3 regions of the Comamonas sp. JNW genome follow, and region 3 is predicted to be linked to each of the others. Evidence: predicted binding sites of a transcription regulator. Region 3 holds the regulator's gene; each other region holds the start of a gene.

Region 1 (3,274 bases), on a different contig from region 3:
TCCCTAAAAAAGCCCGAGGCCGCGCGCACGATGTGGTGCTCGGGCTCGAACCAGGCCACATGCAACGGTGCGCCCTTCTCGTCCTGCGCGGGCCGAAAGCGCACAAAGGCATGCATCTTGTGGATCTCTCGCCCCACCGCACGGGCCAGGCGTTCGATCTCGCGCCAATCGGCATCGAGCGCATCGCCTGCCAGGCTGGGCATGCACTGCAGCCGCCACAACCAGCGGTAGCACAGCATAAAGCGGCCCGGGTTGCGGTGGCAGCAGGCATGGCGCAGCACAGCCAGCTGGGGTTTGCGGATATGCACCGGCTGGCCGGGTGCAATGGTCAAACGGTCCAACGCATCGGGGGTAATAACGCGGGCCGGCGCATCGGCAACCCAAGCACCGGCAGCCGCAGCATGGGCTGCCCCAGCATCCGCAAACAAATCACCATCCTCGGCCTGGGTGGACAGTTCATCCGTCCAGCGCCAATGCACCACCTCGGGCGCTGCGCCCAGGGCCAGCAATACCCGCGCCGCTTGGCGAAAGCCGGCAAAGTCGTCCGGTGCTTCCAACATTACGGTCAAGCTGTCGTTCTCTGCCTGCATGCCGGGCCTCCTCAAAACAGCGCCATCTGCGCGGCAGCCGCCAACTGCATACCGCTGTGCCGGCGCTGCACCGCGCCCTGCCCCATCTGGGCCAGCAGCTGTTGGCGCAAGCTGGGACTGTCGAGCATGGCCAGCGGCGGGTGGTAGTCATCCAACTCGACAAAAGGCAGCACCTTGCTGGTGGCAACGCGCAGCTGCTGCAGATCGGCCAGCCGCAGCCGGCGCACCCGGCGGGCAGCGAGCAGGCGCTCGACACTGCCTACGCCCAAGCCCGGCACCCGCAGCAGCCATGCCTTGGCCGCACGGTTCAGGTCCACCGGGAAATGCTGGCGCTGCGACAGCGCCCAGGCGAGCTTGGGGTCCAGCTCCAGATCGAGCATGCCGCCGGCGGCTGGCGCAGTGATCTCGGCAGGGCTGAAACCGTAGAAGCGCATCAGCCAATCGGCCTGGTAGAGCCGGTGCTCGCGGATCAGCGGCGGCGCCTGCAGCGGCAGATCGGACGATGCATCGGGGATGGGGCTGAAGGCCGAGTAGTAGACGCGGCGCAGGCGCTGGCCGGTGTAGAGCGCGCTGCTTGTGCGCAAGATGGTGGCGTCATTGGCACTGTCGGCGCCCACTATCATCTGTGTGCTTTGGCCAGCGGGCGCATAGCTGGGCGCTGCGGCCCGGGCTGCCTGGCGCTGGCGGGGCAGCGATACCAGCTTGCTGCCCTGCTGGTCTTGCGTCTGCTGCCGGGCCAGCTCGATATGTTCGGCCACCTGGTGCATGGCCGCGGCAATACCTACGGCATCCTTCTCGGGCGCCAACTGCTGCAGGCCCTGCTGGGTGGGCAGCTCGATATTGATGCTGAGCCGGTCGGCATAGCGGCCTGCCATGGCGAGCAACTCAGGGGCAGCATCCGGAATCGTCTTCAGGTGGATATAGCCGCGAAAATCATGGTCCTCGCGCAGGCTGCGCGCCACCTCCACCAATTGCTCCATCGTGTAGTCCGACGACTGGATGATGCCGCTGGACAAAAACAGGCCCTCTATGCAGTTACGGCGGTAAAAGTCCAAGGTCAGGCCCACCACCTCTGCCGCGCTAAAGCGGGCACGCTGCACATTGGAGCTTTTGCGGTTGATGCAGTAGCGGCAGTCGTAGATGCAGAAATTGGTCAGCAGAATCTTGAGCAGTGACACGCAGCGGCCATCGGGCGTATAGCTGTGGCAGATGCCCATGCCCTCGGTCGAGCCCATCCCCTTGCCGCCCAGGGAGTTGCGGGGCTTGCTGCCGCTCGACGCGCAGCTGGCATCGTATTTGGCGGCATCGGCCAGGACCTGGAGTTTGGTGAGGGTTTGCATAAATACTGTGTATATGTACAGTATTCTAGCAAAATCTCCTCGCGTTCACCAAGATGGGAGTGATCCTCCTTGGGAGCGCGCCCCTCCGGGACGCATGGCGGCGCTATTCAGACCGGAGTAGTTTTCTGCAAATACTGTATATAAATACAGCTTTCAGGAAAACTGCCCCCAGACAGCCATCACAGCCCCATCAAGCCTGCGGCCCCAGCTTGGCCAGAACGGCCTTTTCCTTGACGGTGGACTCGGCGGCAAACTTTTTGTAGTCGGCGCTGTTCATGTAGATGGGCAGCATCTCAAAGCGCTGCAGCATGGCCTGGTAGCTTTCCATCTCCATCGCTTCCTTGAAGGCCTTGTGCAAGGCCGCTTGCACATCGGCGGGCATGCCCTTGGGGCCCACCAGGCCAAAGGGCGAGTACTGCGTGGTCGGCAGGCCCAGCTCGATCAAGGTGGGGGTGTTGGGCAAGGTCGGCAGGCGCTTTTCGGTCCAGACGTTCAAGGCGACCATGCGGCCCTGGTCCACATAGGGGATCACGGCGCTGGTATCGGCCGCGACCATCACCTCACCCGCCATCGTGGCGCGCATCAGCTCGGACGAGCCCTTGTAAGGCACATGCACAACATCCAGGCTCAGCTGCTGCGCAATGATGGCCGAGGTGACATGGGGCGAGGTGTAGGTGCCGGTATTGCCCAGCGTGAGCTTGCCAGGATTGGCCTTGGCCCAGGCCACCACGTCCTGCCAGCTCTTGAGCCCGGACTGGGTGCTGGCCACCATGCAGAACGCATAGCCGGTGACATTGAGGATGTAGCTCAGGTCCTCCACCGGGTTCCATTTGAGGCCGGTGGTAAAGGGCAGGCGCATCACGCTCATCGGCAGCTGGGCGATGGTGTAGCCGTCCGCTGCGGTGTTCTGCAACTGGGTAGCGGGCAGTGATCCTGCCGCACCCGGGCGGTTTTCCACGACAATCGGCTGGCCCAGCACCTTGGCCGCGTTCTCAGCGAGCTGGCGCATCGTCAGATCCGTGGGGCCGCCGGCCGGAAAAGCCACCACCAGCTTGATCGCCCGGGTGGGAAAGGTCTTGCTGGCATGGGCCAGCGATGCGCCCGCCCCCATCCATGCACCAGCTGCCGTGGCAGCCCCCGCTTGCAGCATGCTTCTGCGCGTCAACACCATCTCTTTGTCTCCATTTCAGTCTATAGGCGACAAAGAGTGTAGAAAAGCGCTCCCAGGCACGGGGACGCATGGGTGACATGGTCGGCAGCCCGTAAGGATTCTGACTGCGAACCGGCCTGCACTGGCCGGCGAGGCCGATGGCGACGCCCTACTCTACGGTCGCGCCCGACTGC
Region 2 (3,274 bases), on a different contig from region 3:
CGCCGGCCTGGCTGTGCTCTGGGTCGAGAACCAATCGGGCTGCAAGGGCGTTTGCGCCCGCGTGCACAACGCCAATACCGAGACGGACCTGCCCGCCGCGGCCCGTAAGGCGCTGTGCCAGGACGGCGAATGCGTGGACATGGCCCTGCTCGAAGGCCTCGATGAACGCATCAATGCGCTGCCCGCCGAGCAACGCGCCAAAGGCGTGGTGGTGGTGCTGCACCAGATGGGCAGCCATGGCCCGGCCTATTTCAAGCGTTCGCTGGGCCAGGACAAGCGCTTCAGCCCCGAGTGCAACAACGTCAACCTACAGTCCTGCGACCGCGCATCGCTGATCAATGCCTATGACAACAGCGTCGTTGCCACCGACCGCATGCTCGGCAGCCTGATCGACTGGCTCGCCAGCAAGGGCCAGCGCCAGCCCACGGCGATGATGTATGTGGCCGACCATGGCGAATCGCTGGGCGAGAACAACATCTACCTGCACGGCCTGCCCTACTCCGTCGCACCCGATGTCCAAAAGCATGTGCCCTGGATCACCTGGCTCTCGCCCGCGATGCAGCAACGCATGGGCATCAGCACCAGCTGCCTGCAGCAGGCCGTGGGCACTGCCCGCATCAGCCACGACAACCTGTTCCACTCGATGCTGGGCCTCACCGATGTGCAGACCGCGCTGCACCAGCCCGATCTGGATATTTTTGCCAGCTGCAAGGGCCGCTCTGCACCGCCCGCCACTTTGGCGCACCTGGCGTCTGCCTCTGCTCCAGCAACCGTTGCAGCGCAGCCGCCGACCACGGTCGCTGCTGCACGCAAGCGCGGCTAAAACAGCGTGCCCTGCCCCGGGTGCGGCGCCTGCGCGGCGCCCGCCTGGCGCACTGTCTGCTGCAGCTGCTGGGCGCGCCAGGCCTCAAAACCGCGCCAATCCATCTCTTGCCGCTCGCGCCCATAGCCCAGCTGCGCGCAGGCCCGCACAAAGCGCTGGCGCACCAGGTCGGCCCACAGGCCCTGGCCTTTCATGCGGCTGAACGACTGGCTGTCATAGCTCTTGCCGCGCAGCCGGTCGGCCTCGCTGATCTGGTGCAGGTCGCGCACCCGCTGCATTACCCTGGCTGCGCGCTGCGGGTAATGGGCCTGCAGCCACTGCTGGAACACGCCGTTGAGCTCCCAAGGCAGGCGCAGCACGGTGTAGAAGGCCGTGGTGGCGCCGGCCTCGCGCGCGGCCGCCAGCACCTCTTCCATGTCCTCGGTCAAAAACGGAATATGGGGTGCGACGCTCACCCCGACCGGAATGCCGGCCTCCGCCAGTTGGCGTATGGTGCGCAGCCGCCGGTGCGGCGCCGCAGCCCGGGGCTCGAGCAGGCGGGTCAGCTGTGGGTCCAGGCTGGTGATCGTGATGTAGACGGCCGCCGCATTCTTGCGCGCTGCAGCGGCGATCAGGTCGATATCGCGCTCCACCGCACTGCTCTTGGTGATCAGTGAAAAAGGATGCTCGGCCTCACTGAGCACCTCGATCAGCTGCCGCGTCAGGCCCAGCTCCCGCTCGATGGGCTGGTAGCAATCGGTGGCCGAGCCGATATTGAGCGAGGCCGGCTGGTAGCGCGGGCGGCTGATCTCGGCCTTGAGCACCTGGGCAATATTGGTCTTGGCAAACAGCTGGGTTTCAAAATCCAGCCCCGGCGAGAGGTTCAGGTAGCTGTGGTACGGCCTGGCATAGCAGTAGATGCAGCCATGCTCGCAGCCCCGGTAGGGGTTGACCGAGTGATCAAAGAAGATATCGGGTGAGTCGTTTTTCTGGATCGCGCTGCGCGCCCGCTCCGCGTGCACCTGGGTCGGCAGGCTCTCGGCGTCCTGCTGCCACCAGGCGCCTTCTTCCAGATCCAATTCTGGCTCAGCGCCGACGGCCGCTTGAGCAGCTGCTGGGGTCCAGCCATCGTCGGCCCATTCCCGCACATCGCTGGCAAAACGGTGGCGGGGCGTGCCAACCGCGCCGCGCCCCTTGCGGGCCACCGGCAGTGGCACACGCACCGGCACAGGCCCGTCCAGCTCGTCCGCGCAGCGGTGCAGGGTCTGCGCGTCTTCAAACGGGGCAGAGTCAACGGTGTGGGTGGAGGGATGGCGGGCAGGCATACTAACGGATTATGACTGTTTTTATATACAGTATTTCATGCATTGTCCGCCATCCCGGCAGCCTCTGCAAGCGCCGCCTGCACCAGGGCTATTCGCACCGTTTTGGTGCGAAATGGGGCATAGCCTACATTCGGGGATTACATACTCCGGAGGAAGTTTTCATGTCTCGCAAACCCCAACTCATCCTGTCATCCCTGGATGTGGACCGCCTGGAAGCGCTGCTGGAGGCCATGCCGGCCAGTGCCTTCCCCGGCAAGGCGGATCTGGAGGCCGAGATTGCCCGCGCCGATATCGTGGAGCCCAGCGATATTCCGCCGGATGTGGTGACGATGAACTCCAGCGTCAACTTCGACATTGCCGAATCGGGCAAGCAGTTCCAGCTGACCCTGGTCTACCCCAAGGACCTGGACGACACCAGCAGCAAGATTTCGGTATTTGCACCGGTGGGCAGTGCGCTGCTGGGCCTGGCGATTGGCGACCAGTTGGCCTGGCCCTCCGTGGGAGGAAAGACCATGACCGTGCGCGTGACCGGCATCAGCTACCAGCCCGAGCGCGCTGGCGATCTGCACCGCTGAGCGGCCAACAGACCAGCGCCGGCAAAGGGCGTGCTTACATCGACAAGCGTGCGCCCACCAGGGTCACCAGCAGACCGCCGCCGACCAGGCCCAGCTCCCAGCGGGCCACCGAGCGCAGGCTGGGCGTGCGCGCCTCCACCCCCAGGTAGAGCGCGCGCCCGGCCAGCAGCGACAGCGCAAAGGCCAGGCCCATGCCCAGCCAGTTGAGCCAGGGCTGGCTGGGCCAGACATGCGAGACCACCGCGTTGCACAGCACCACGATGGAAAAGTGCACCAGAAACACCGAGTAGCCCATTTGGCCGAGCGACTGCAGCCAGCGCACGGTCGCCTGGCGGCCCAGCCAGTCGACCAGGCGGCTGTCGTGCGGCAGGCGCGTCAGCCACAGCAGCGCGACGGCGCCGCACAGCGCCACCGCGATGCGCAGGCGGAAATCGACCTCCAGTGACACGAGACCCAGCGCCAGCAGACAGGCCGTCCAGGACCAGGGCTTGGCGCTTTGGCTGCCCCAGAAGGCCAGCATGCCCATGCCATAGGCACCGATAAAGTAGACAAACCACATGTCCAGCTCACTG
Region 3 (3,274 bases):
CTGACGCCTTACTTGCGCTATGCGCTGGCCTCCATCGGCATCCGCAATGTGCATTTTGTATTGCTGCAAGGCCTGGTATTTGGCCCCGATGCCGTCGCCGCTGCGGTGGATAGCGCAAGAGATACCTTGCGGGAGCAGCTGGCGCCCTTCAAGCAGCAGGCGCTGGAGGTGGTCGCTGCTGCGCGCTGACAGCACGCGTAGCTGGTGCAAGTGGGCAGCAGGGAGCGATGGCTGACAGCGCGGGGTGCCCAGCGCATGGGCCTTGCACCACCAAGGCCTGGCTTGTGCGGCAGGGGGCTGCTGCTGGCTGGGGCCGTGCTGTACCGTCGTTGCACCTGTCTTGCATGTTGCCCAGACTATCTCAGCGTTGTTCTGGAAACCCTCCGGTAGGCTGTTGCCTGGCTGCTCACCCTTAGCCGGCCGCACCTAGCCGGCCGCACCTAGCCGGCCGCACCTAGCGGCAATCGGGTCTGCCTGCGGCAAGATGCCGCGCCGGGGACGCTGAGCCCCATGCGCAAACCTTCGGCTAGTCTGGCCCTGTTTGCGGCGTTCAACGCATGCTGGGGGCCAGACTTGATCCCCGCCCTGGGCGGCGGCTTAGACCGCGTGCAGATGTTCCAGCCGCTCCAGGCGCTCGAGCTCGGCACAGATATCGGCCATGCTGCCCGACATGGCCCAGCGCATACCTTTTTGGCGGTGCAGGCTGGCCGGTTGGGCCCAGTACATCTTGATGGGCGCATCATTGGCGGCCTGGGCGCTGCAGCGCTGCACCGACAGGAAGGGGCGGGTGTGGGACTGCGCAGCTGCTGAGAGGCGACGGCGCGCAGCGGGTTTGCGCGGCAGGCGGATGCGGTCGATGGGGCGCTGCACTGGTGCACCATCGGCAGGCGAGTCAACGCGGGGCGTGTCCATGCAGGAGGTATCCGCGCCTGACGTATCCACGCTGGACTGAGCTACCGGGCCATCGAGCAAGCTCAGCTGCTGGGCGGCGCCGCGCTGTACAGCGGCAGAGGACGCGGTGGCAAAGCAGTGCACCTGGGCGGCCAGTTGGCCGTCATTGGCGGCGCCATGGCCGGGGCGGCGGCGGTTGCTGCGCACAATGGCACGCTGGATGGACTGGAACCAGGGCAGGCCGGCGACGAGGGAAAAAGGCGCAAGCGCGCGCAATGCATCTGCTACAAGCATAGGAGACTCCTTGGTATACGGGTAACAGCAGGATTGCGCAGGGCGAGCGCATCCCCCAGGGCTGTGGGCCAAGAGCCCACAACGCCCGCTACCTGGGGTTGCGCAGAAAAGGGAGGGCCGAGGGGGCCGCTAGGCCTAGTTCAGCATCGTGTTGCGGATCAGGCCCACGGCAATGCCTTCGATCTCAAAGGGCTCGCCGGGCTGCACGATGATGGGCAGGTAATCCGGGTTTTCGGCCAGCAGTTCAATGCCGTCCTTGGTGCGCTGGAGGCGCTTGACGGTGACATCATCGCCCAGGCGCGCCACGATGATCTGGCCGTTGCGGGCCTCGCGCGTGGCTTTGACGGCCAGCAGATCGCCATCGATGATGCCGACATCGCGCATCGACATGCCGCGCACCTTGAGCAGGTAATCGGGCTGCTGCTGGAACAGGCCGCCCTCCACGGTATAGGTTTGGTCGACATGCTCTTGCGCCAGGATGGGCGAGCCGGCCGAGACGCGGCCAATCAGCGGCAGGGCCAGCTGGGCGAGCTCTTGCACCACACGGCCCAGGCCGGCCGTGGCATTGGACACGCCTGCCAGCGGCGACGAAAAGCGCGTGCCACGTGCGGCGTTGATAGAGCGCACGGTATCGCTTTGCAGGCGAATCCCCCGGGAGGTGCCGCTGACCAGCTCGATCACGCCCTTGCGGGCCAGCGCCTTGAGATGGTCTTCTGCCGAATTGGCCGATTTGAAGCCCAGTTTGCTGGCAATCTCGGCGCGCGTTGGCGGGGCGCCGGTGCGCGAAATGGCGGTCTGGATCAGGTCCAGAATTTCTTGTTGGCGCGCGGTCAGTTTGGGATGGTCTCGCATAAGATCTCCGTGTGATCTGCGGTGCCGGGCAGAAGCAAAGCCACTGTGCATCCCAACACCTGTATATCAATCCAGTACCTGTATTTTTAACCAGTTTTTTGCAGGAGGCAAGCCTTGCAGCCAAAAATTTTGATCATCGGCACCGGCGGCACCATTGCCGGCATGGCTGATGACGCCGAGAAACCCGGCCAATACCGCGCGGCCCAGCTGTCCATCGCGGCCTTGCTGGCGGGCGTGAGCGGTATTGAGACTGCGGCGGCAGGCCCGCTGGATGCGGTGCAGATAGCGCAAATTGATAGCAAGGACATGAATGACGAGGTCTGGCATGCGCTGCTCAAGCGCTGCGATGCGGCCATGCACGATGAGACCGTGCGTGCTGTTGTTATCACCCACGGAACCGATACGCTCGAAGAGACTGCCTGGTTCCTGCATTGCGTTTTAGGGCGCCTGGCCAAGCCCGTGGTGCTGACCTGTGCCATGCGCCCGGCCAATGCCTTGATGCCCGATGGCCCGCAGAACCTGAAGGACGCCGTGGCCGCCGCTGCGGCGTTGGCTGCGGATGGCCAGCCGCTGCTGCGCGAGGTCGTGGCCGTGACGGGCGGCGGCGAGCTGCACAGCGCGCGCTGGCTGCAAAAGGTGCATCCGCACCGTTTGCTGGCCTTTTCATCGGGCGAGCAGGGGCCCCTGGGCTGGGTGGATGGCGTGACCGTGCGCCTGCGCCAGGGCTATGCCTCGCCGGCACCAGGCGCAGCGGATGGCTACACCGGCAGCCAGTGGCTGGCCGCCTTGCCTGCCCCCGCCAGCCAGCCCTGGCCCTGGGTGGAGATCGTGACCAGCCATGCCGGTATGCGCCCCGGGCTGGTGGACGCCCTGCACGCCCAGGGCATCGACGGTCTGGTGGTGGCAACCACCGGCAATGGCACCGTGCATGAGCTGCTTCTGGAGGCGATAGCGCGCGCACGCCAGCAAGGTCTGCCGGTATGGCGCAGCAGCCGCTGCAGCGATGGTGTGATCAGCGATGCGGTGTTGCCTGGAGTGGCCGATTTGGAAAAGGACTTGGCGGTGGCCTTGACGCCCTACAAATGCCGGGTCAGCTTGCAACTGGCGCTGGCGCAGGTCCAAGCCAAGGCCTAAAGCAGCCGCCGCATGCCGGTCTGCTGATGGCATGAGCAGGCATTAAAAAAGCCACTGTCGCAAGACAGTGGCTGTGCGGATAAGTCTGTGCGACTTATCAGGC

The links. Region 3 encodes LexA, which represses DNA repair genes until DNA is damaged. Its sites were predicted from a motif close to ACTGTATNNNNATACAGT; they were not measured.
Region 1: DCO45_RS09940 (putative DNA modification/repair radical SAM protein) is a predicted target of LexA. The motif match lies at 2,064-2,081, and genes of this name have one in related genera.
Region 2: DCO45_RS05710 (PA0069 family radical SAM protein) is a predicted target of LexA. The motif match lies at 2,142-2,159, and genes of this name have one in related genera.

What each region holds. Positions count from the first base shown of each region.
Region 1 is NZ_QETI01000005.1:212,278-215,551, forward strand. It holds gene DCO45_RS09935 (TIGR03915 family putative DNA repair protein) at 1-590, opposite strand, end outside; gene DCO45_RS09940 (putative DNA modification/repair radical SAM protein) at 602-1,930, opposite strand; gene DCO45_RS09945 (tripartite tricarboxylate transporter substrate binding protein) at 2,121-3,101, opposite strand; gene DCO45_RS09950 (tripartite tricarboxylate transporter substrate binding protein) at 3,250-3,274, opposite strand, start outside.
Region 2 is NZ_QETI01000003.1:5,875-9,148, reverse strand. It holds gene DCO45_RS05715 (phosphoethanolamine--lipid A transferase) at 1-823, shown strand, start outside; gene DCO45_RS05710 (PA0069 family radical SAM protein) at 820-2,031, opposite strand; gene rnk (nucleoside diphosphate kinase regulator) at 2,289-2,702, shown strand; gene DCO45_RS05700 (acyltransferase) at 2,737-3,274, opposite strand, start outside.
Region 3 is NZ_QETI01000012.1:12,388-15,661, reverse strand. It holds gene DCO45_RS16695 (NAD(P)H-dependent oxidoreductase) at 1-189, shown strand, start outside; gene DCO45_RS16690 (hypothetical protein) at 598-1,185, opposite strand; gene lexA (transcriptional repressor LexA) at 1,321-2,037, opposite strand; gene DCO45_RS16680 (asparaginase) at 2,152-3,171, shown strand; gene adk (adenylate kinase) at 3,269-3,274, opposite strand, start outside.